3 regions of the Blautia sp. MSK20_18 genome follow, and region 3 is predicted to be linked to each of the others. Evidence: riboswitches for the same ligand, from Rfam matches in the RefSeq annotation. Region 3 holds a riboswitch; each other region holds the start of a gene.
The links. Region 3 has a riboswitch for cobalamin ahead of LI091_RS09415 (sirohydrochlorin cobaltochelatase). Riboswitches for the same ligand answer to the same signal wherever they lie in the genome.

Region 1 (6,944 bases), on a different contig from region 3:
CGATCTTTTCAAACATTTTTTACTCCACTACATCCAGTGTTGCCCAGTTAATGCCTTCATAGGCAGTCGGTGCAAGCTCTACATTGGTCAGTCTGGTATTGTTATAGATATAATCACGGTTCGGATAATACAGCGGCACTGTTACTGCCTGATCATTGATACGTGTGAGGATCTTATCGTATAATTCCGTCCGCTTTTCTTCATCCTGTGTCTTTAATACTTCTCCGAGATCTTTGTTCAGCTCCTCATCGTACCAGTTTACTGCCTTTGCTCCATCTTCCGCACAGAACATTGATTTCAGGAATCCATGAGGCATCCAGGAATCTTCATAGCTACGGTAAATGCACAGATCGTAATCTCTGGTGTTCCAGATCTCATCATAGTAAGCTGCGGATTCTTTTTCTACCAGTTCAATACCTACACCGACCTTCTCATATTCAGATTTCAGGAATTCACAAAGAGATTTCCATGAAGCATATTCTTCAGTCTGGAATACCAGTCTGAGGCTCAGTGGTTCTCCGTCTTTTTCTACAATACCATCTCCATCTGTATCCTCATATCCTGCTTCCTTTAACAGTTCCTTTGCTTTATCCGGATCATATGGATAGCCCTTGCTGTTTTCTTCTGTTACATAAGGAACTGTCGGAGACATAAGTCCGGTTGCAGGATTGCCGTAACCATCCAGCAGATCATTTACAATGCTTTCTTTATTTGTTGCATAATTCAGTGCCTGACGTACGTTTACATCCTGAAGCGCCGGTGTATCATAATTTTCGATCAGATAGTAAGAAAGTGTGGAAACCTGTTGTTCTGTCGATAAATTTTTATCTGCCTGGATAATACTGAAGCTTTCGGATGGAATATCCTGAAGATTCAGATCTGCCTCTCCACTCTGAAGTGCCATCACTCTGGCATCACCGTCTACCACCTGTTTCAGAACTACTTTATCAATATTTGGTTTCTCACCGTAATAATTAGGATTTGGTACCAGGACAACCTCCTGACCGCTTTCATAACTGTCGATCATCCACATTCCGGTACCCACTTCCTGACAAAATTCTCCATCTTCATCCAGTGCACTTTCACAGGTAAAACGGAACGGTCTTGGATAGCTGAATTCGATCAGCAGAGTATAACATGGTTCTGCGAACTTAAATTCTACAGTATAATCATCTACCTTTGTAACATTTTCCAGTTTGGCTGAAAAGTTACCGATCACATCCTGTTCCACCCATCTGTTATAATTCCACATCACATTGTCTGCATTAAACTCTGTGCCGTCCGAGAATTTCACATCTTTTCTTAAATGGAACGTATAGGTTGTGCCATCTTCGCTGATATCCCAGGATTCTGCCAATGCCGGTTTGATTTCTCCATTTTCTCCGTAACGTACCAGAGGATCATAGATCATTTCATAAAGACGAAAGTCCGGACCACTTTTTATAGGGTCACAAAGTTCAGGAGTCAGATCAATGGATGTCATTGCCGTAACTACTTTTTCCTCTTTTGCCTGTACATTGACACCTGTCAGTAAAGTTGCCGCCACCATGCTCAATGCTATCAATTTTGCTACACGTCTTTTCTTCATTTCTTCCTCTCCTTTGTTTGTTTTATATTTTACAGCATATGACATGCCGCAAAATGTCCTGTTTCAATTTCTGTCAATTCCGGTATATGCTCTCTGCATATATTTGTACATCTTCTGCACCGGTTCTGATATGGGCAGCCCTGTTCCGGAATGGTATCTGAAAATATTTTCTTTTCCTGCGATCCGATTCTTCGCATTTTCGGTTCTTTTACCGGAATAGAATCAAACAGATCTTTTGTATAAGGATGTACGGCAGTCTCCTTTAAGCTGTCCGTATGATCAATAAACTCGACCACGCGTCCCTGATACATAATAGCCACCTCTTTGCAGAGATATGGAACGTTGGACAGATCGTGAGTGATCAGTAAATAGGTCATCTCATATTTTTCCTGCAGCTCATTTAACAGATGCAGGATCTGCTTTCGTATGGAATAATCCAGACTGGATACCGGTTCATCACAGATCACAAGTTCCGGTCTTAATACCAATGCTCTCGCAATATTAGCTCTCTGACACTGACCTCCTGAAATCTGTCCAACATAACGGTTGCGGATATCCGGATCAAGCCCCGTCTGGATCAAAGCCTCCTTTACTCGCTCTTCATACTCACCCTCTTGCAGTTTTTCATGTAATTTCAAAATTTCCAGAATATTTTCTCCAATGGTATAACCGGGATCAAATACCCCGCTGCTGCTTTGAAAGACCATCTGAAGATTCTTGCGATATGGACGAAACTGCTTTTCAGACAAATCCTGCATTTCCTGTCCCTGAAACCAGAATTTTCCATCTGTAGGTTTCTCCAGGCCGGCGATCAGCTTTCCGAATGTAGTTTTACCACTTCCACTTTCACCGATCAGGGCCATGGATGATCCTGCATGGATTTCCAGACTTACATCATCCACTGCCTTCACAATTTTTTTCTTGCCATAATATTTTTTTAAATGTTCTGTCTTTAGTAACGTACTCATACTTTTCCCCTATAAAACTGCATCCAACAGTTTTTTTGTATATGAATGCTGCGGATGATAAAAGATCTCTTCAACCGTTCCGTTTTCCACTATTTCGCCGTCTTTCATGATCGAAACATCATCTGCGATCTCTGCCACCACACCCAGATCATGCGTAATAAATAACACGCCCAGATTTTCTTTCCTGGATAGCTGATAGATTTCTTCCAGGATCTGCTTCTGTACGGTTACATCCAAGGCTGTCGTCGGCTCATCTGCGATCAGATAATCCGGTTTCATGGACATGGCAATGGCGATCATAACACGTTGGCACATACCACCAGACAATTCGTAAGGTTTTTTCTTCATCAGTTCTTCCGGATCACGCAGATTCATCATCCGCAGACTTTCCAACGCTACTTCCCTTGCCTGTTTTTTGCTCATTTTGCGATGTTTTCTCAGTCCTTCCAGAAGCAGTTGTTCAACTGTAAAAAGCGGATCAAGAGCAGCAGTCGGATCCTGAAAGATCATTCCGATCCTGTCTCCGTATAACTGTCGTTTTTCTTTTCCTGATAACTTCAGAAGACTCTTTTCGTTCAGTGTCACATCTCCGGATATCACCTTTCCATTTCCTGCAAGCAGATTCATGATCGTCAGAGAGGTAACTGACTTGCCGCTTCCACTTTCTCCCACCAGAGCATGGATCCTTCCGCGTTTTACTTCCAGGCTGACATCTTTTACTGCATGAACCATTCCGTGAGATGTCTGAAACTCCACATGTAGTCTTTTTACCCTTAGGACATCATTTTTGGGCTGTTCCATTCTGTATTCCCTCCCCCAGATAATTAAATGCCAGAACAATGATCATGATCAGTATGCCCGGATAAAACATCAGTCTTGGATAAGTCTGGATATAACTTCTACTGTCACTGAGCATGATCCCCCATTCCGGTGTCGGTGCCTGCACACCAAGGCCGATAAAGGAAAAACCGGCAATTGACAGAATGATCGAACCGATTTCCATTGTTGCCAGTGCGATCACAGATGGCAGGATATTTCTCAATACATGCCTAAATATGATCCTTGCGTGGCCGCAGCCGCCGGCTTTTAGTGCGGTCATATAATTTTTATTTTTTTCCTGAAGTGTCAATGCTCGGGCAAGCCTTGCATATTCTGCCCAGGATACGACCGATAAGGACAGAATCAGATGAGCGCCGCTGGCTCCTACGGTTCCTGCAATGGCAAGTGCCACAATAAAGACCGGCATAGCCATAAATACATCAATGATCCTCATAATTATGGAATCGATTTTTCCACCTACATATCCGGCAAACAGTCCGATCGGCACCCCGACACATACAGTAATCAGAAGCACCGTAAAGCTATAGCTCAGTGAATACCGGCTGCCCCAGAGAAGTCTTGATAAAATACATCGTCCCAGCTGATCAGTACCTAAAGGATATGCCGCCGACGGATTCTTTAATTTTATCGAAACATCCACAAGCAGTGGATCATGCGGCGCCAGTACAGGTGCAAAAATAGCTGCCAATGCAAAAATTATGACCACCATCAATCCTATTTTTGTTTTCGGTGACCGGAATACCTGTTTCCAGTACAGATTCTGGATCATGCTTTTTTCTGTTTTCTGCTTTTTTCTGCTTCCCATTCTATGATCTCTCCTTTACTTTAACTGGATTCGCCGGTCAATCGCAGAATAGGCGATATCCACAAGAAAATTTAATACTACAATGCCAACAGCCAGAATAAAGATAAAACATTGCAGCACCGGAGTGTCTTTTGAGATCACGGATTTCAATGCCAGATTTCCGATTCCCTGAATTGAAAAAATACTTTCTATCACAGCTGAGCCACAGAAAAAACCGATCACAATTGATACCAGACGTGTCAGCACAGGAATCAGGATATTTTTCAGACCATGACGCAAAATTACATTTACAGATGACAATCCCTTAGCTCTGCTGGCACGTATGTAATCCTGCTTCAGCACCTGTATCATATTGGTACGGATCAATCTCGTCATAATTCCAAAGAAACTGATATCCATGGCAAATGCCGCAAGAATCGGGATGCCTCCGGCATCTCCTCCGATCACGGAAATCACTTTTAGCTTTACTCCAAATATATAGAGCAGCATCAGACCGATCCAGAAAGACGGCATAGATACACTGAGGGACGACAAAATGCGAATGACTTTATCCAGAACTCTGTTTTCATAAATTGCCGACAAAATTCCAAGAGGGACTGACACGATCATCAACAATAAAAACGAAGTAACTGCCAGTTTAAATGTCTGTGGAAAATATCTTTTTAATTCCTCAAAAGCCGGTTTTCTGGTAGAATATGATTTTCCAAAATCGCCATGAAGTGCCTGATCCAGCCATTTCCCGTATTGTACCAGCACCGGCTGATCCAGTCCTTCCTCATGCCGTACTTCTTCTACCTGCTCCGGTGACGGATGCTCATATTTTTTCTCCGCCAGCACTCTGGCCGCATCACCTGCCGATATAAAACTCAGCATAAAAATAATAAATGTAACCGCCAGCACTACCGGAATCATAAATATAAAACGCTTTGCAATTACTTTTCCCATTTTCATTTCTCCTCATTTTTCATCTGTTTATTCGGTTAAAATAAAAAAAGCTGATATGATCCAGCATCATATCAGCACAAAAAACAAACCTCTACCTCAGGCAGAGCTTATTCCTTCTGTATCCCATCCGAATCAGAATTCTTCTGTCAAAAAGGCAAGTCTCCTGACTCCAGTTCTTCCTACTTACCATCTTCCCGGATCTCTCCAGTGATATTTTGGTTTTCGTCCCTGTCACAGTAGCGGTGGCTGTTCTGGCATTTCACCAGATTCCTTATTAAGTACTTTGTACACCCTTCTGACTATTCAATTTTCATAGTTGCAATGAATAAATATTATAATATCATACTTTTCTTTTTATATAAATAGTTTTTTGTCAAATATAAAATATCTGAACATTTCATAGTGAAACCCGGATATTTTCTGCCTGTATTATTATAAATCTCTTAAGTAAATAACATTATGTATGAACGGTGACTTCTTTATATTTCCGTATAATGATCATATAACTTACGAATAATAAAACAGCTGCGCTGCTCCATGCACAGATCTCTGCATAGTATATTCCATCTTCACCGATCAGTTTTGGCAGCAGCAGCGCAACACTGACACGCATTATAAATTCTGCAATGCCGCTGGCAAGCGGAATCAAAGTATTACCCAGGCCCTGGATAGCGGAACGATACACATACAGCAGATACAGCACCCACAAAAAGACAGCCATAATAAACAAATACTTATATGCTATATCCAATACCTGTCGGGTCTGATCCGGTTCACCGGATACAAACAGGGACAGTACATTACGTCCAAACAGTACCATCATGCCGGAAATGAAAGCCGAAGTGAGCACTGCCATATAAGTGCCGCTGCGCACGCCTTTTCGAATCCTCTGGTATTTTTTTGCACCAAGATTCTGGCCCACATAGGTTGTAATAGCATATCCATATGAAACGGCAGCCATCTCCAAAACCCCATACAGCTTGTTCGATGCCGTAAATCCCGCCACAAACAGAAAACCAAATCCATTGATCACATACTGTACCACAAGTCCTCCCACGGAGATGATCACATTCTGTATCGCAAGAGGAACCGCCAGTTCCAAAAGCCGCAGGCTCATAGAGGGCTGCCTGTAAAAGTCCTTCTTTTCCAGGCGGATATCCGGGATTTTACGTAATACGATCAAACAGTACAAGGCTGAAAATCCCTGTGCGATAACGGTTGCCACTGCTGCTCCGGCAATACCCCAGCCAAAAACCGCCACAAATAACAGATCCAGTCCCACATTGATCACTGCTGCCACTGTCATTGCGATCAACGGAGATCTGCTGTTTCCAAGTGCCCGAAGGATCGCTGCAAATATATTATAAGCAGCTATGATCGGGATTCCCGCAAAGATCAGCCGCAAATATAGCATTGTCAGATTAATGACATTATCCGGTGTCTGTAAAAATAAAAGAACATGATAAACTGTACCTTCACTTACTGCGAGTACGACCACAGACAGTAATGCTGTCATGATATAGCTTTTCGCTACTGCACATTTCAGATTTTCCTTTTCCCTTGCTCCATAATACTGAGATACAAGAATAGAAAAACCCTGTGTGATACCTGTCATGATCCCCAACACCAGCCATACCAGCCAATCTCCGGCACCTACTGCCGCCAGTGCTTTAACTCCTACCACTTGTCCGACAATCATGGTGTCTGCCATTGTATAAAACTGCTGAAAAATATTTCCAAGCATCATTGGTATGGCAAAAGTTATGATCAGTTTTCCGGGAGATCCGGCAGTCATATC
Region 2 (6,944 bases), on a different contig from region 3:
CACAGACCAGGATCTTCGTCATATCCGGATGGACAAGCTTACAGTCATCCGTATTCAGGATATCGTAAGTGCTTCCCTTCTTGTGAAGTCCAAGGGACAGCGGCCCATCCTTATACTCATCCCCAAAGGAAAACTCCATCTTATTGCGGTACCCGAACTCAATAGGACTGCCGTAGATCCCATCCCAGTGATATAAACGATCTGCAGCCTCAGCTTCTTCTGTCCCATCACCGTTCTTCCCGATCTTAGCCAGGCTCTCTCTTACTGCCCCATCCAGAAGTTCCCTCACCTGATGTTCCTTCATATCCTTCTGTGCCTCATAGCTCATGGTCTGGTACATGCAGCCGCCGCATGCCGGAAACTCCTGACAGGCAGGTTCTCTTGTTTCCAGGGGAGATTTCTCCAGGACCTCCAGAAGACGTCCTTCCGCCCGGCCGGAACGTTTCTTATTGATCATAAACCGGACTTTCTGTCCCGGGATTCCGTTTTTTACAATTACTTTCTGGTCATCAACCCAAACAAAACCTTTGTTTGGAAATTCCACTTTTTCTATAATACCTTCGTAAATTTCACCTTTTTTCATAAATCCTCTTTCTGTTTTATAACCAGCAGACAATAGTTCGAACATTCAGGATCCTCTTTACTGTCTGCTCATGAACGCCAGCATTTCACGGTCCGTCTTCAAAAATCAAGCCCCGGTATCGCGCCGGGGCTTCAATTATCCGCTTCTCATATTCATACATAACAGACAGCCATTCTGATCTGCTCAAAACAGCCTCTGCAGTGAAAGTTCTTACTCTTCCTCATCCTCGAAATAATCATCGAAGTCATCATCAAAATCTTCTTCAAAATCTTCCAGATAATCCGGAGCGAAGAAACGGTATACTGCAAACGCAATACCGGCAACAGCTGCAACAGCACCGATGATCGCCAGTACCCAAAGGACTGTGTTCTTATCTTTCTCTTCTTCTTTTTTCTTCAGTGTTGCGAGCAGTTCTTCAAGTTTTGTTGTATTTAAATTCATAACACTGCACCATCCTTTCTTTCTGTTCGGCTGTACTTTCTGTCAGTAAATCTGCAGCGCAGCGTTTTTTGAGGTCGCTGCACCCGAGCCTTTTTTTAATGTTCTTATTATACCACCATATGTCTGGTTTTACCAGAACTTACACAAATTTTCGCAGAAACATTCTGTAAAAAAATCGCCGTATTTCCGGCATTTCCGGAAAGATACGGCGGTTTTCTCTTATTCTTTATGGGTTCCTCGGATCACTTTGATCCCGCGTTCTTCTATCAGACCGCAGATCTGTGTTATCCGCGGACATTCCTTTTTTTCCTCATTCAGACGGCATACCCCGACATGGATGACGCTGATCTTTTCACTGACCAGCCGATCTGCCTTTTCCAAAATCCCCTCATCTTCAGCAGGTTCTTTTGCATTGGTTTCTTTGCATCCGTTGCATGTCATCACAGCTGCCAGAATCGTATCTTCCGGATAGCCGGAAAAAAAATCTCTTCTTTCCCGAAATGCAGACAGACATCCTGCCCTGGTACACACATCATTGGAATTAAGGCATGTCAAAATCCCGATCTTTTTCATCTTTTTCCCTCTATGCATCCCGCTTCACAGCCAGAATCATAAAAACAAAATATGCATCTTTCCGCGGCTGTCGTAAACGATCTCCGCTTCTACTTTATAGATCCTGCGGATCAGCTCCGGGGTCAGGACTTCTTCCGGCGTTCCGTAACCTTCCAGAACTCCGTCCTTCAGTACATAGATCTTATCACAGTATGCTGCTGCAATATTCAGATCGTGAATAGCGGAGATCACGGTTACATTAAGTTTTTTCACCAGCTCCATCAGCATGATCTGGTGGGTAATGTCCAGATGATTGGTAGGCTCATCCAGAATCAGTGCAGAGGTCTGCTGGGCAAGTGCTCTTGCCAGGATCACCCTCTGCTGCTCTCCTCCGGAAAGAGTGGAAAAGGTACGGTCTGCAAACGCCTCCATCTGTACGGTTTTCAGCGCTTCATCCACGATCTGGTAATCTTTTGCATTGTCCCGTTCCAGAGTCTTTTTATGAGGCGCACGCCCCATAAGAACCACCTCGCGGACCGTAAAATCAAAATTATAATAATTGTGCTGTGCCACCACGGCCATTTTTTTCGCAGAGCTTCGAACACTCATGGAATGAAGCTCCTCGCCGTCCAGATACACGGCTCCTGCGTCTGGTTTCAGAATACGGTAAATGCATTTCAGCAAAGTGGATTTTCCGCTTCCGTTTGGTCCGATGATTCCTACCAGTTCCTTATCCTGGGATTCCATGGAGATTCCCTTCAGGATCTGTCTGGCGTGAAAGCCAACCTGAATATTTTCTGTGGTGATCTTCATTACCGGGCACCTCCGAATCCATAGGATTTCCGCACAAGCAGATAAATAAAGCAGGGAGCACCGATAATGGATACCAGCACACCGATGGGCATCTCGGAATTTTTAAGGATCACACGACATGCCACATCGCACCAGATCAGAAACGATGCACCAAGAAGCGCACTTAAGGGGAGCAGTTTTCTGTGATCTGTTCCAAAAAGGATCCGGACCACATGAGGGATCACCAGTCCCACAAATCCGATTACACCGGCACAGTACACGGCAAATCCGATCATAACAGAAGCAACGATCAGATAAAAAGTCCGCAGTCTGTGCAGATCTGTTCCAAGGGTAATGGATACGTCATCTCCCAGAAGCATCAGATTCAGGTTCCGGTACTGCGTCCAGAAAACAGCCACGCACACCAGCGTGACCGGAAGCATTACGCCCACTCTGGTCCAGCTTGCTCCGGCAAGACTTCCCATGCTCCACTTCATAACTTCTGTTGCCGCATTTTTGTCATTGGTAATATAAATGACAAAATTGGAAAAAGCAGAACAGACTGCGCTGACCGCCATTCCCGCAAGGATCAGTTTTGCGGAAGTTGCCTTTCCACCCATGTTTGCAATGGCGATCACCGCAAAAGAAGTGATCATCGCGCCAATGAAAGCTGTGATTCCCACAGAGTTTCCGCCAAGAAAGCTTCCGATTCCAAGCATGATGGCCAGTGTGGCACCCAGAGATGCACCAGATGAGATACCCAGCACATACGGGTCTGCCAGCGGGTTCTGCACGATAGCCTGCATCACCACGCCGCACACGGAAAGAGCCATTCCAACTGCCAGAGCCAGAAGGACTCTAGGCAGCCGGATCAGCCACACAACATCATGAACTGCGCCTTCCGCATAGGCGGACAGACTTTTTATATGAAACAATTTATAAGCGATAACGCTGTATACATCCTTCAGTGACAGATCCGCATTTCCAAAAGTGATGGCTGCAAGTATGGAAAAAATAAGGAATCCTGCAAGTCCGATGAGAACTGCCACATACATGGATGTTCTGAGCACCTTATCTTTTTTTCTCTGTGAAGCTGTTTCTTTCACTGCATTTTCTCCGATCAGTCAAGATTTACGTCCGGATATAATCCCTTTGCAAAAGTTTCGATTCCGTCCTGGGTACGTGTTGCACTTGCATACATCTCACTGAGCATGATCGGGTAAACACGTCCGTTCTTTACTGCGTCAAGGCTCTTCAGGGACTCATCATCCTGGATCACTGCAAGCTGGCTGTTCTTAACAGTTTCCGGATCATCTCCTGCATATGGCATGTAAACCACAAAGATCACGTCAGGGTTGGCTGCGATGATATCCTCTTTTCCAACGGTGGAAGCATCCGGGTTTGCAAGAGTTGCGCCTAACTGTGTTACCATATCTCCGCCAAGGCTCTTTACGCCATAGTTTGTGATGTCATCTCCAAGAGGCTCCAATACCATTACGCTTGGTTTGTCTTTTACATCTGCAGTTGCAGTAAGAGTTTTATCGATCACTGCTTTTGCATCATCAACGATAGCCTGTGCTTTGTCCTGTACATCGAAGATCTTTCCGATATTTAAGATATCTGTGAATTCATTTTCCAGTGTTCTGTCGCCGTCCGGACGAGTATTGGTGTTGTAGTAGGTGTTGCAGCCTTTGTCGATCCAGTCTGTTACATTTCCCAGATTCTTATCAGAGAAAAGAGAGCTCCAGGATAAGATCATGTCCGGCTCCAGCATTGTTACAGTTTCAAGGGATGGGGTAAATTCGTCAAGATAATTTGTTTTTGAGAATGCTTCTTTGAGATCTTCCGGAACTTCATTATCAAGACCTGCGGTAGCTACCAGGTGGTCTTCCAGACCAAGTGCGAGCATAGTCTCAATGCTTCCCTGATATACAGCAAGGACTTTTTCCGGTGCTTTTTCATAAGTGGTTTCGATTTCGTTTCCATCGTAATCATAGGTTGTGATGGTCAGAGGATATTCTGTCTTGGTTGCCTCTGCGGAAGAATCTTCGGTGTCTGCAGACTCTGTACTGTCTTCTGCTGCCGGCTGGTTGTCTTCCTTGATGGTCTCGGAGTCTGCTCTCTCTGCGGCATAAACAGCCGGAGCTGCTGATACGGTCATTGCCGCTGCCATTACCATTGCCATGATTCTTGTGGATACATACTTGTTTTTCATTTCATTTCCTCTCTTTTCGCCTGTTTTATCTCCTGTTGCCTATGGGTAACCGAAAAGATGGGGCTTCATAAAATCTGCACGGAACACTTTGTACGGAAGCTCCGACTTACATACTGTCAAGCAGGTTTCCTGACTTACAGACTCAGAAAAAACTCCGCAAAATAAAAACTGATACACCATTCATCTTTTAGCCGATCATGAATGATGTATCAGAATTTTCTCCAGAATCTCTCTGACATCGGGATTTCGCCTTCTCACATGAGTTTCTGCAATGGCATGTGAAATCCCTTCTTCTGTATACAGTGGCCGCAACCGCTCAGGCTTTTTACCCGATTCCCTCCTCACAGTATCCGGCAGCATATGTGCCGGTGATACTGTTCACTTCACAGCAATTCAATTACGCTGATACTGATTCTAACATACCGGTTTTCCAATTACAACCTTGAGGCCGGATTTTTACAGTTTTTTGCAGAAATAGTCTGCCCGGAGAGATCCCTCTCAGATCTTCTTCAGCTTGGCAAAACCGGCGAACATTTTTTTCACGCCGACTTTGTCAAAGTCTACCGTCACTTCGTAGTCTCTGCCGCCGTCTGCGATATTTTTTACGATACCGACTCCGAATTTCACATGACGGACCGTGTCTCCCTCACCATAGTCCAGGCTGTCCGCCTTCTTCACTGTGAAATCTTTTTTCTGCAGGGTGCTCTTTGCCTGGAAATTCATTTTCATCTGGGCATAGGCGCTTTTCGGAGATACGATATCATCTACTCTGGGCTTTTTCTCCTGAATGGTATGTCCAAGATCTACCAGCTCCCGTGGAACCTCCCTTACAAAACGTGACACACGGTTATACTGAGTCTCCCCACGGATCATCCGCTGTTTTGCACAGGTTAAAGTCAGTTCCTTCATGGCACGGGTGATCCCCACATAACAGAGCCTTCGCTCCTCCTCGATATCCGACGGATCACCGGACCAGATGGAAGCATATCCCGGAAAAACACCGTCCTCCATTCCCACGATAAATACATTGGGGAATTCCAGTCCCTTGGCACTGTGAAGGGTCATCAGCAACACATAATCCTGATCCGGATCAACAGAATCGATATCTGCCACCAGTGCGATCTCCTCCAGAAATGCAGAAAGTGTTGCCGGCTGTCCGGCCTCCTCCATGGCTTCCTGGAAGGATTCTGTCTTGGAGATCAGCTCATCGATATTTTCGATCCTCGCCTGAGCCTCCTCCGTTTTCTCTGCCTCCAGTTCCTTCACATAACCGGTAAGTTCAATGACCTCTTCCAGGGTTTCACGGACTGTATAGGCCTCTGCCTTACTTTTCAGTCCCTGGATAAAGGATACAAAATCATTGATCTTTCCTGCTGCCCTGCCAATGGACGGTACTTCCTCCACCACGCGGAGCGCATCGTAAAAGCTCAGGTTCATCATATCCGCATAGTCCTGGACACGGCCGATGCTGGTGAGTCCGATCCCTCTTTTTGGCACATTTAAGATCCTGCGCACAGCCAGATCATCACTGGCATTGTCAATGGTCTTCAGATAGCTTAACAGATCCTTGATCTCTTTGCGGGCATAAAAGTTCACGCCGCCGACAATCTTATAAGGAACATTTGCCAGGAGAAATTTCTCCTCAAAGAGACGAGACTGGGCATTGGTCCGATAAAGTACTGCACAGTCCTTGTACTGGAATTTCCCGTTGCGGCGCCCCTGGATGATCTCTCCTGCAACATACTCCGCTTCCTCAAATCCGTTGTTGAACTGACGGAAATGTACTTTATCGCCCTCTTCGTTCTCTGTCCAGAGGCGTTTTTCCTTACGCTCTGTGTTGTTGACGATCACCTCATTGGCTGCATTGAGGATGTTCTGGGTAGAACGGTAATTCTGTTCCAGGCGCACCACCTTAGCCTCAGGAAAAACCTTCTCAAAGCCTAAGATATTCCCGATATTTGCTCCACGAAAACGATAGATGGACTGATCATCATCACCAACCACACAGAGATTCTTGTATTTCTCAGCAAGAAGACTTACAAATTTAAACTGGGCAGTATTGGTATCCTGATACTCATCCACCATAATATATTTGAAACGTTCCTGATAATAGTCCAGGATATCTGGATTATGCTGAAAAAGCTCCACAGTCTTCACGATCAGGTCATCAAAATCCAGCGCATTGTTTCCCCGGAGGATAGACTGATATTCCTTATACATACCGGCAATCTTCCGTGCATCCGGATCGCCGCCTGCATTCAGCTCCATCTCTTCCGGTGTGATCAGTTCATCCTTGGCATGGGAAATCTCAGCAAGAACAGCGCGTTCCTTGTAGATCTTGGTATTGATATCAAACTTCCG
Region 3 (6,944 bases):
GCTGATCGCGGCAACGGATGTGGACAAAGTTGAGATTTCCATCGAAGGAAACAAGGAAGTGACCTTTGGCCAGAATATGCAGCTTTATAAGTTCTATGAATGGAACGACAGCTTGCTGGCACACACAAAGGCTAAAAAAGAATAGAAAAAATAAAACATTTCAAAATATCAGAAAACGGGAGAACATTTATGGCGAAAAGGCCGATGTGTCTTTTGTGTTTTCTTATGGTGCTGAGTCTTGGCGTACTGGAGCTTATGGGGATTCCTCTGATCAAGGGGAATCCCCTTCCGTTAAATGTGCAGGAGCAGATCGAAGCGCACCCTGGTTCCATGATCTGCGGGGAGGTGGAACAGTATGAAAACACAGAATTTTCCCAGTCTGTTTATCTGAAAAAAACATATCTTATCCATCAGTCAAAAAAATTTCCAATTGAAAATGTAAGAATATTTCTCAAAAAAGAAGAAGATCTGAAACCGGGAATGCGGATCCTGGTCAAGGGAACGCTGAAAAGAGTGGAAGGTCCTGCGAATCCGGGGGGCTTTGACAGCCAACACTTTTATGCCTGTCGTCATATTTATTATTTTATGAAGAACGCTGTGCTCCAAAAGAAAACAGCAGTGTATTCCGGCTACAGGCAGCTCCTTTTGGAGATAAAAGAAAGCTGCAGACAGATCCTGAAGGAAACTGCAGGAAAAGATGCGCCTGTTTTTTGTGCCATAACGCTTGGAGACAAACAGGAACTGGATCCGGAAACACAGATGCGATATCAGCTGGCCGGAATCATACATATCCTTGCCATCAGCGGACTTCATATCAGTATTCTGGGAATGGGGCTTTACAACCTTCTAAAGAAGATGGGACTGGGAATCTGGCCTGCCGGGATTTTTTCTCTGGGAGTGATGCTGCAGTATGGGATCATGACCGGAGGGAGTGTTTCCACCATGCGTGCAGTAACTATGTTTTTGATCGCCATGGGAGCCAGGATCACCGGACGGATCTATGATATGATGAGTGCTCTTTCCGTAACTGCCATGATGATCCTTGTGGAATCTCCGGCCTATCTCCTGGACAGTGGATTTCTTCTGTCCTTTGGCTGTGTTCTGGGAATGGGGCTCGCTGCGGAAAAGATCTGTGCTCTTGCAGGAGCGGAGAAAAAATGGACAAAGGCACTGGTAAGTCCTATAGCTCTTCAGCTTGTGACTCTGCCGGTGATGCTGAAGTTTTTCGGAGAAGTCTCTATTGCCGGATTTATCCTGAATCTGTTGGTGCTTCCAAGTGTGGGGGTAGTGCTGACTGGAGGAATGGCGGCGCTGCTGCTGGGAATTCTCAGTATTCCTGCGGCAAAACTGGTAATCCTGCCGGCAAGGGTACTGTTGCTTTTTTATGAATATCTCTGCAGTCTGGCAGGAAGATCAGGATGGAGTACCTGGATCGGAGGGGAGCCGGAAATATGGCAGATCCTGGTATATTATGGCTTTTTGATCACAGTTCTATTTATGGGACAGTATATAAAAGAACAGCTCCGGAAGAAAAAAGCAGTCTGTGAGGAAACGGAGCTAGCAGAGGAGCGGGCGGAAGCAGGTTGTTGGAAGCTATATGCTATCCGGATAACAGCCGGTATTTTTCTGGCAGTCGGAATCCTGATACTGGAATATCATCCAACAGGAAGTCTGAAGGTGATCTGCCTGGATGTAGGACAGGGGGACGGTATCCTTGTGGAGACCCCGGAAGATCACCATTTTCTGATCGACGGAGGAAGCAGCAGCCAGTCGGAGCTTGGAAGATACTGCCTTTTGCCGGCATTGAAAAGTCAGGGGATTTCCTGGCTGGATGGGATTTTTATTTCCCATACAGATCAGGATCACATCAACGGTGTGAAGGAGCTTCTGGAATATATGGGAAAAGGTCTTACAACCATCCGGGCCGGATATCTGATACTGCCTGCCTGGGCGGAAAGACCAGATGCGTGGAGGGAGCTTGCAGAGGCAGCAAAAACAGCCGGAGTTAAGGTCATGACAGCAGGAAAAGGGGATGAGCTGCCTTGCGGAAAAGTATCTTTTTCTGTTCTGTGGCCGGAGAAAAATGCCACAGGAAAAGATGTGAATGAGGAAGCTATGGTGATGGAGTTGTCTTTTGGAGATTTTCAGATGCTTTTTACCGGAGATATCGGTGCAGATACGGAGAAAAAGCTTCTGGCAGCCGGGGGGCTTGAGGATGTTGACTGTCTGAAGGTGGGACATCACGGTTCCCGTTATTCTACCACAGAAGCATTTCTTGAGAAAATAAAGCCGGAAGTGGCGATCATTTCCTGTTCGCTCACTAACACCTACGGACATCCGTCACCGGAAACCGTAGAGCGGCTTAAAGCGGCCGGAAGTCAGGTGGAATACACCATGAAAAACGGTGCTATTACCGTGGAAACAGATGGAAAAAAGCTTAAGATCGGAAGGTTCCGAAAAAAACGGTGACTTTTGAACACGTTTGTTGTAAAATAGACAGGGTTTGTGCAAAAACAAAATACTGAAAATGTGCAATACAAGATAAGGAGTTTTTATTTATGAAATATGATGTACTGATCGTAGGAGCAGGTCCCGGTGGAATCTTTGCGGCCTATGAACTGATGAATAATGATCCGGAGAAAAAGATCGCGGTTTTTGAAGCCGGTCATCCTCTGGAAAAAAGAAAATGTCCCATCGACGGAAAGAAAGTAAAATCCTGTATCCACTGCAAAACCTGTGCGATCATGAAGGGCTTTGGCGGTGCAGGCGCTTTCTCTGATGGAAAATATAATATCACCAATCAGTTTGGCGGAACTCTGTACCAGCATATCGGCAAGGATACAGCCACAGAGCTGATGGAATATGTAGATAAACTGAACCTGATGCATGGCGGTGAGGGAACCAAACTTTATTCTACCACAAACAGCGAGATCCGTAAGCTCTGCCTTCAGAACGGCCTGCATCTTTTGGATGCATCAGTCCGTCATCTGGGAACAGATATCAACTATGTGGTGCTTCAGAACCTCTATGAAAAAATGAAAGACCATGTGGACTTCTATTTTGACGCATCTGTTGACAAAGTAGAAAAAACTGAAGACGGTTATGCAGTTTTTGTAGGAGATGAGCGTTACGAGGGAACTTACTGTATCATCTCCGCAGGACGAAGCGGAAGTAAATGGATGGAGACGGTATGTACAGAGCTTAAGATCCCGACTCTTTCCAACCGTGTGGACATCGGAGTCCGTGTGGAGCTTCCGGCAGAGGTTTTCAGCCGTCTGACAGATGAGCTTTATGAGAGCAAGATCGTTTACAGAACTGAGAAGTTTGAGGATATGGTCCGTACCTTCTGCATGAACCCGCGAGGTGTTGTCGTGAATGAAAATACCAACGGTATCATCACAGTAAACGGTCACAGCTACGAAGATCCGGCAAAGCATACCAACAATACAAACTTTGCCCTTCTGGTATCCAAGCATTTCTCAGAGCCGTTCCATGACAGCAACGGATACGGTGAGAGCATTGCAAGACTTTCCAATATGCTTGGCGGTGGTGTTATGGTACAGCGGTTTGGAGATCTGATCCGCGGAAGACGAAGCACAAAAGCCCGTATTGAGGAAAGTTTCGTAACACCTACACTTTCTGCGACACCGGGAGATTTAAGCCTTGTTATGCCGAAACGTATCCTGGATGGCATCATCGAGATGATCTATGCCCTGGACAAGATCGCACCGGGAACCGCAGATGATGATACTTTGCTTTATGGCGTTGAGGTTAAATTCTACAACATGGAGGTCGAGATCGACGAAAATCTGGAAACCTGCCACAAGGGTCTCTTTGTTATCGGAGACTGTAGCGGCGTGACCCATTCTCTGTCCCATGCATCTGCCAGCGGAGTCTACGTAGCCAGATACCTGGAGCAGGAGTATTTTAACAGATAAACTGCAAAGCAGTTTATCTGTTATGAGCAAGTAGCAAAGCGGATTGCGAATATCTGATGTAAGACAGTCCTTTTCTGATATCAGGGTGATGACAGAAAGGGGCTGTTTTTTATGCAGGATATGCATGAATATTGGAGAAAGTATTCTGATAATAACTGACAGATACAGGGAGAAAACCGGTTACTGTTCACTGGTAATATTTCGCGAGGTGTTTTTTGTGAGCGAAGATCACAGAAAACCGTGAATCGTCTGACATCAATCTTGACAAATTTATGAGTTTGTGGTAAAAGTTAGATAACCAGGTAAAAGAAAATATGTGCAAATGTTATAATGATAAGGTTGCATCCAATCGGATGTGCAAAAGAGAATCCGGTGAGAATCCGGAACGATACCGTCACTGTGAAAGGGGAGCTGCTTTTATAACCACTGGGAGACCGGGAAGGGAAAGCAGCGTGGAACCAAGTCAGGAGAACTGCCTTATTGTGAGATTCAGGGATTCGCGGTTTACGAATCGGTATTCTCCATAACAATACAGAACTTCTTTTTATGTATTTGTATTGCGCAGAGAATCATGTGTGAGCAGGCGGCCGCAGAGAGCTGCTGCTTTTTTGTACATATCAGTATTCTGGAAATACATGAAAAGAGGACAATGAGAAATGAAAAGAAAAACAATGTTAGCTCTGATGCTCGCAGTTTCCATGACATGCTCTATGGGTGCGGCTACAACAGCAATGGCAGCAGAGGATTCTGCTACAGAAGAGAACGCTGAGGCAGCTGATACCACAGAGGCTTCTGATGCAGATCAGGAAGCAGCAGATAATGTAGCAGCTCTGATCGACAAGATCTATGTACAGGAAAGAAACGACACAACAGATGAGGACTGCAAGGCAGCCAAAGAAGCATGGGATGCTCTGACAGATGCTCAGAAAGAACTGGTAGAGGGTGAGAATGCAGATCCGGATTATTTCGGACGTGACACAGGAGATGCTTCCAAGGACGATCCGCGTAACCAGGATGAGATCGGTGAGAATGAACTTCTTGTTGTAAGCTTTGGTACTTCCTTCAATGACAGCCGTGCAGAGGATGTCAAGGGAATCGAGGATGCTCTTGCAGAAGCTTATCCGGACTGGTCTGTAAGAAGAGCATTTACAGCACAGATCATCATCAACCATGTAGAGGCAAGAGATGATGAAGTGATCGATAACATGCAGCAGGCTCTTGACCGTGCAGTAGAGAATGGTGTTAAGAATCTGGTTGTACAGCCTACCCATCTGATGCATGGTGCTGAGTACGATGAGATGACAGAAGCGATCAATGGCTATAAAGATAAATTCGAGTCTGTAGCTATCGCAGAGCCAATGCTCGGTGAGGTTGGAGACGATGCAACTGTGATCAATGATGACAAGAAAGCCGTTGCTCAGGCAATCACAGATACGGCTTGCAAAGAGGCCGGATTTGACAGCATGGATGCAGCAGCTGAGGCTGGCACAGCATTCGTATTCATGGGACATGGAACATCTCATACAGCTAACGTTACATACGATCAGATGCAGACACAGATGGAAAACCTTGGATTGAAGAACGCATTCATCGGTACTGTAGAGGGTAAGCCGGAAGATACAGCCTGCGACAAGGTTATCGAGAAGGTAAAAGAAGCAGGATACAAGAACGTTGTTCTTCGTCCGCTGATGGTTGTTGCCGGAGACCATGCAAATAACGATATGGCCGGTGATGAGGAGGATTCCTGGAAGAGCCAGTTTGTAGCATCCGGAAACTTCGATAAGGTTGACTGCCAGATCGAGGGTCTTGGAAGAATCGAAGCAGTTGAGAAGCTTTATGTAGAGCATACAAAGGCAGCCATCGATTCTCTGGGAAGCACTGAGGAGTCCGCAGATTCTGATGCAGCAGCAGATACAGAGGCTGATTCTGCTGAGGAGTCCGCAGAATAATAAATATAAAAATATCTGAGTGAGTTCAGATACCTATAAGAAATCAATGTAACTGCCCGGAAAGATCAGGAAGACTGTTTTCCGGGCAGATTGCTGTATCTATGGAAGGGAGAAGATTATCATGAAAAAACGCTATGTAAACTTAATTCTTGCAATGGCAAGTGCATCAGTCCTGGTGCTGGGCTCTGTGCCTGCGATGGCAAAAACAGATGAAACAAAAACAGAGTCCGGTGAGGAAGCAGAAGCTTCCGAAGAAAAGGATACAGATGCAGCCAAAGCAGATACCCTGGAAGATGGCGTTTATACAGCAGAGTTTGGTACAGACAGCAGCATGTTTCATGTAAATGAGGCCAATGACAAAAAAGGAGAGCTCACGGTCAAAGATGGTAAAATGACCATCCACGTAAGTCTGGTTTCCAAGAAGATCGTTAACCTGTTTGCGGGAACTGCCGAGGATGCCCAGAAGGACGGAGCAGAGATCATTGAGCCGACCACAGATACAGTGAAGTACAGCGATGGTTATACAGAGGAGGTTTACGGATTTGATATCCCGGTACCGGCCATTGGTGAGGAATTTAACGTGGCGATCCTGGGAGAAAAAGGCAAATGGTACGACCATAAAGTCAGCGTAAAGAATCCTGTAAAAACCTCTGACGACAAAAAATCCGAAGGGAAAAAACCGGAAGAGCTGAAGCTGGAGGACGGAACCTATGAGACGGATGTAACCCTTACAGGCGGAACAGGAAGAGCATCTGTAGAATCTCCAGCTAAAGTAGAGATCAAGGACAAAGAAGCTACGGCAACCATTATCTGGAGCAGTCCGAATTATGATTACATGATCGTGGACGGCGAAAAATATGAGCCGGTGAACAAAGACGGAAACTCCACATTTGAGATCCCGGTCACAGTCTTTGACGCAGAAATGGAAGTGACTGCAGATACTGTAGCCATGAGTACTCCTCACGAGATTGAGTATACCCTGAATTTTGATTCTTCGAGCATGAAAAAGGAAGAAAAATGAAAAAAATAATTTCATACATATTTCTGACGCTGACCC

Region 1: linked by a shared signal. The riboswitch ahead of LI091_RS08250 (ABC transporter permease) and the one ahead of LI091_RS09415 (sirohydrochlorin cobaltochelatase) in region 3 are both predicted to bind cobalamin.
Region 2: linked by a shared signal. The riboswitch ahead of LI091_RS06540 (ABC transporter substrate-binding protein) and the one ahead of LI091_RS09415 (sirohydrochlorin cobaltochelatase) in region 3 are both predicted to bind cobalamin.

What each region holds. Positions count from the first base shown of each region.
Region 1 is NZ_JAJCGR010000011.1:45,261-52,204, reverse strand. Features, by position in the region: gene LI091_RS08275 (class I SAM-dependent methyltransferase) at 1-16, opposite strand, end outside; gene LI091_RS08270 (nickel ABC transporter substrate-binding protein) at 20-1,588, opposite strand; gene LI091_RS08265 (oligopeptide/dipeptide ABC transporter ATP-binding protein) at 1,618-2,556, opposite strand; gene LI091_RS08260 (ABC transporter ATP-binding protein) at 2,566-3,357, opposite strand; gene nikC (nickel transporter permease) at 3,338-4,201, opposite strand; gene LI091_RS08250 (ABC transporter permease) at 4,217-5,146, opposite strand; cobalamin riboswitch at 5,283-5,456, opposite strand; gene LI091_RS08245 (MATE family efflux transporter) at 5,604-6,944, opposite strand, start outside.
Region 2 is NZ_JAJCGR010000008.1:1,624-8,567, forward strand. Features, by position in the region: gene rlmD (23S rRNA (uracil(1939)-C(5))-methyltransferase RlmD) at 1-583, opposite strand, end outside; gene LI091_RS06520 (hypothetical protein) at 794-1,024, opposite strand; gene LI091_RS06525 (CGGC domain-containing protein) at 1,244-1,597, opposite strand; gene LI091_RS06530 (ABC transporter ATP-binding protein) at 1,634-2,389, opposite strand; gene LI091_RS06535 (FecCD family ABC transporter permease) at 2,389-3,474, opposite strand; gene LI091_RS06540 (ABC transporter substrate-binding protein) at 3,489-4,583, opposite strand; cobalamin riboswitch at 4,690-4,980, opposite strand; gene pcrA (DNA helicase PcrA) at 5,082-6,944, opposite strand, start outside.
Region 3 is NZ_JAJCGR010000014.1:5,427-12,370, reverse strand. Features, by position in the region: gene LI091_RS09430 (GerMN domain-containing protein) at 1-145, shown strand, start outside; gene LI091_RS09425 (DNA internalization-related competence protein ComEC/Rec2) at 190-2,469, shown strand; gene LI091_RS09420 (NAD(P)/FAD-dependent oxidoreductase) at 2,559-3,938, shown strand; cobalamin riboswitch at 4,258-4,432, shown strand; gene LI091_RS09415 (sirohydrochlorin cobaltochelatase) at 4,595-5,887, shown strand; gene LI091_RS09410 (hypothetical protein) at 6,009-6,908, shown strand; gene LI091_RS09405 (ABC transporter substrate-binding protein) at 6,905-6,944, shown strand, end outside.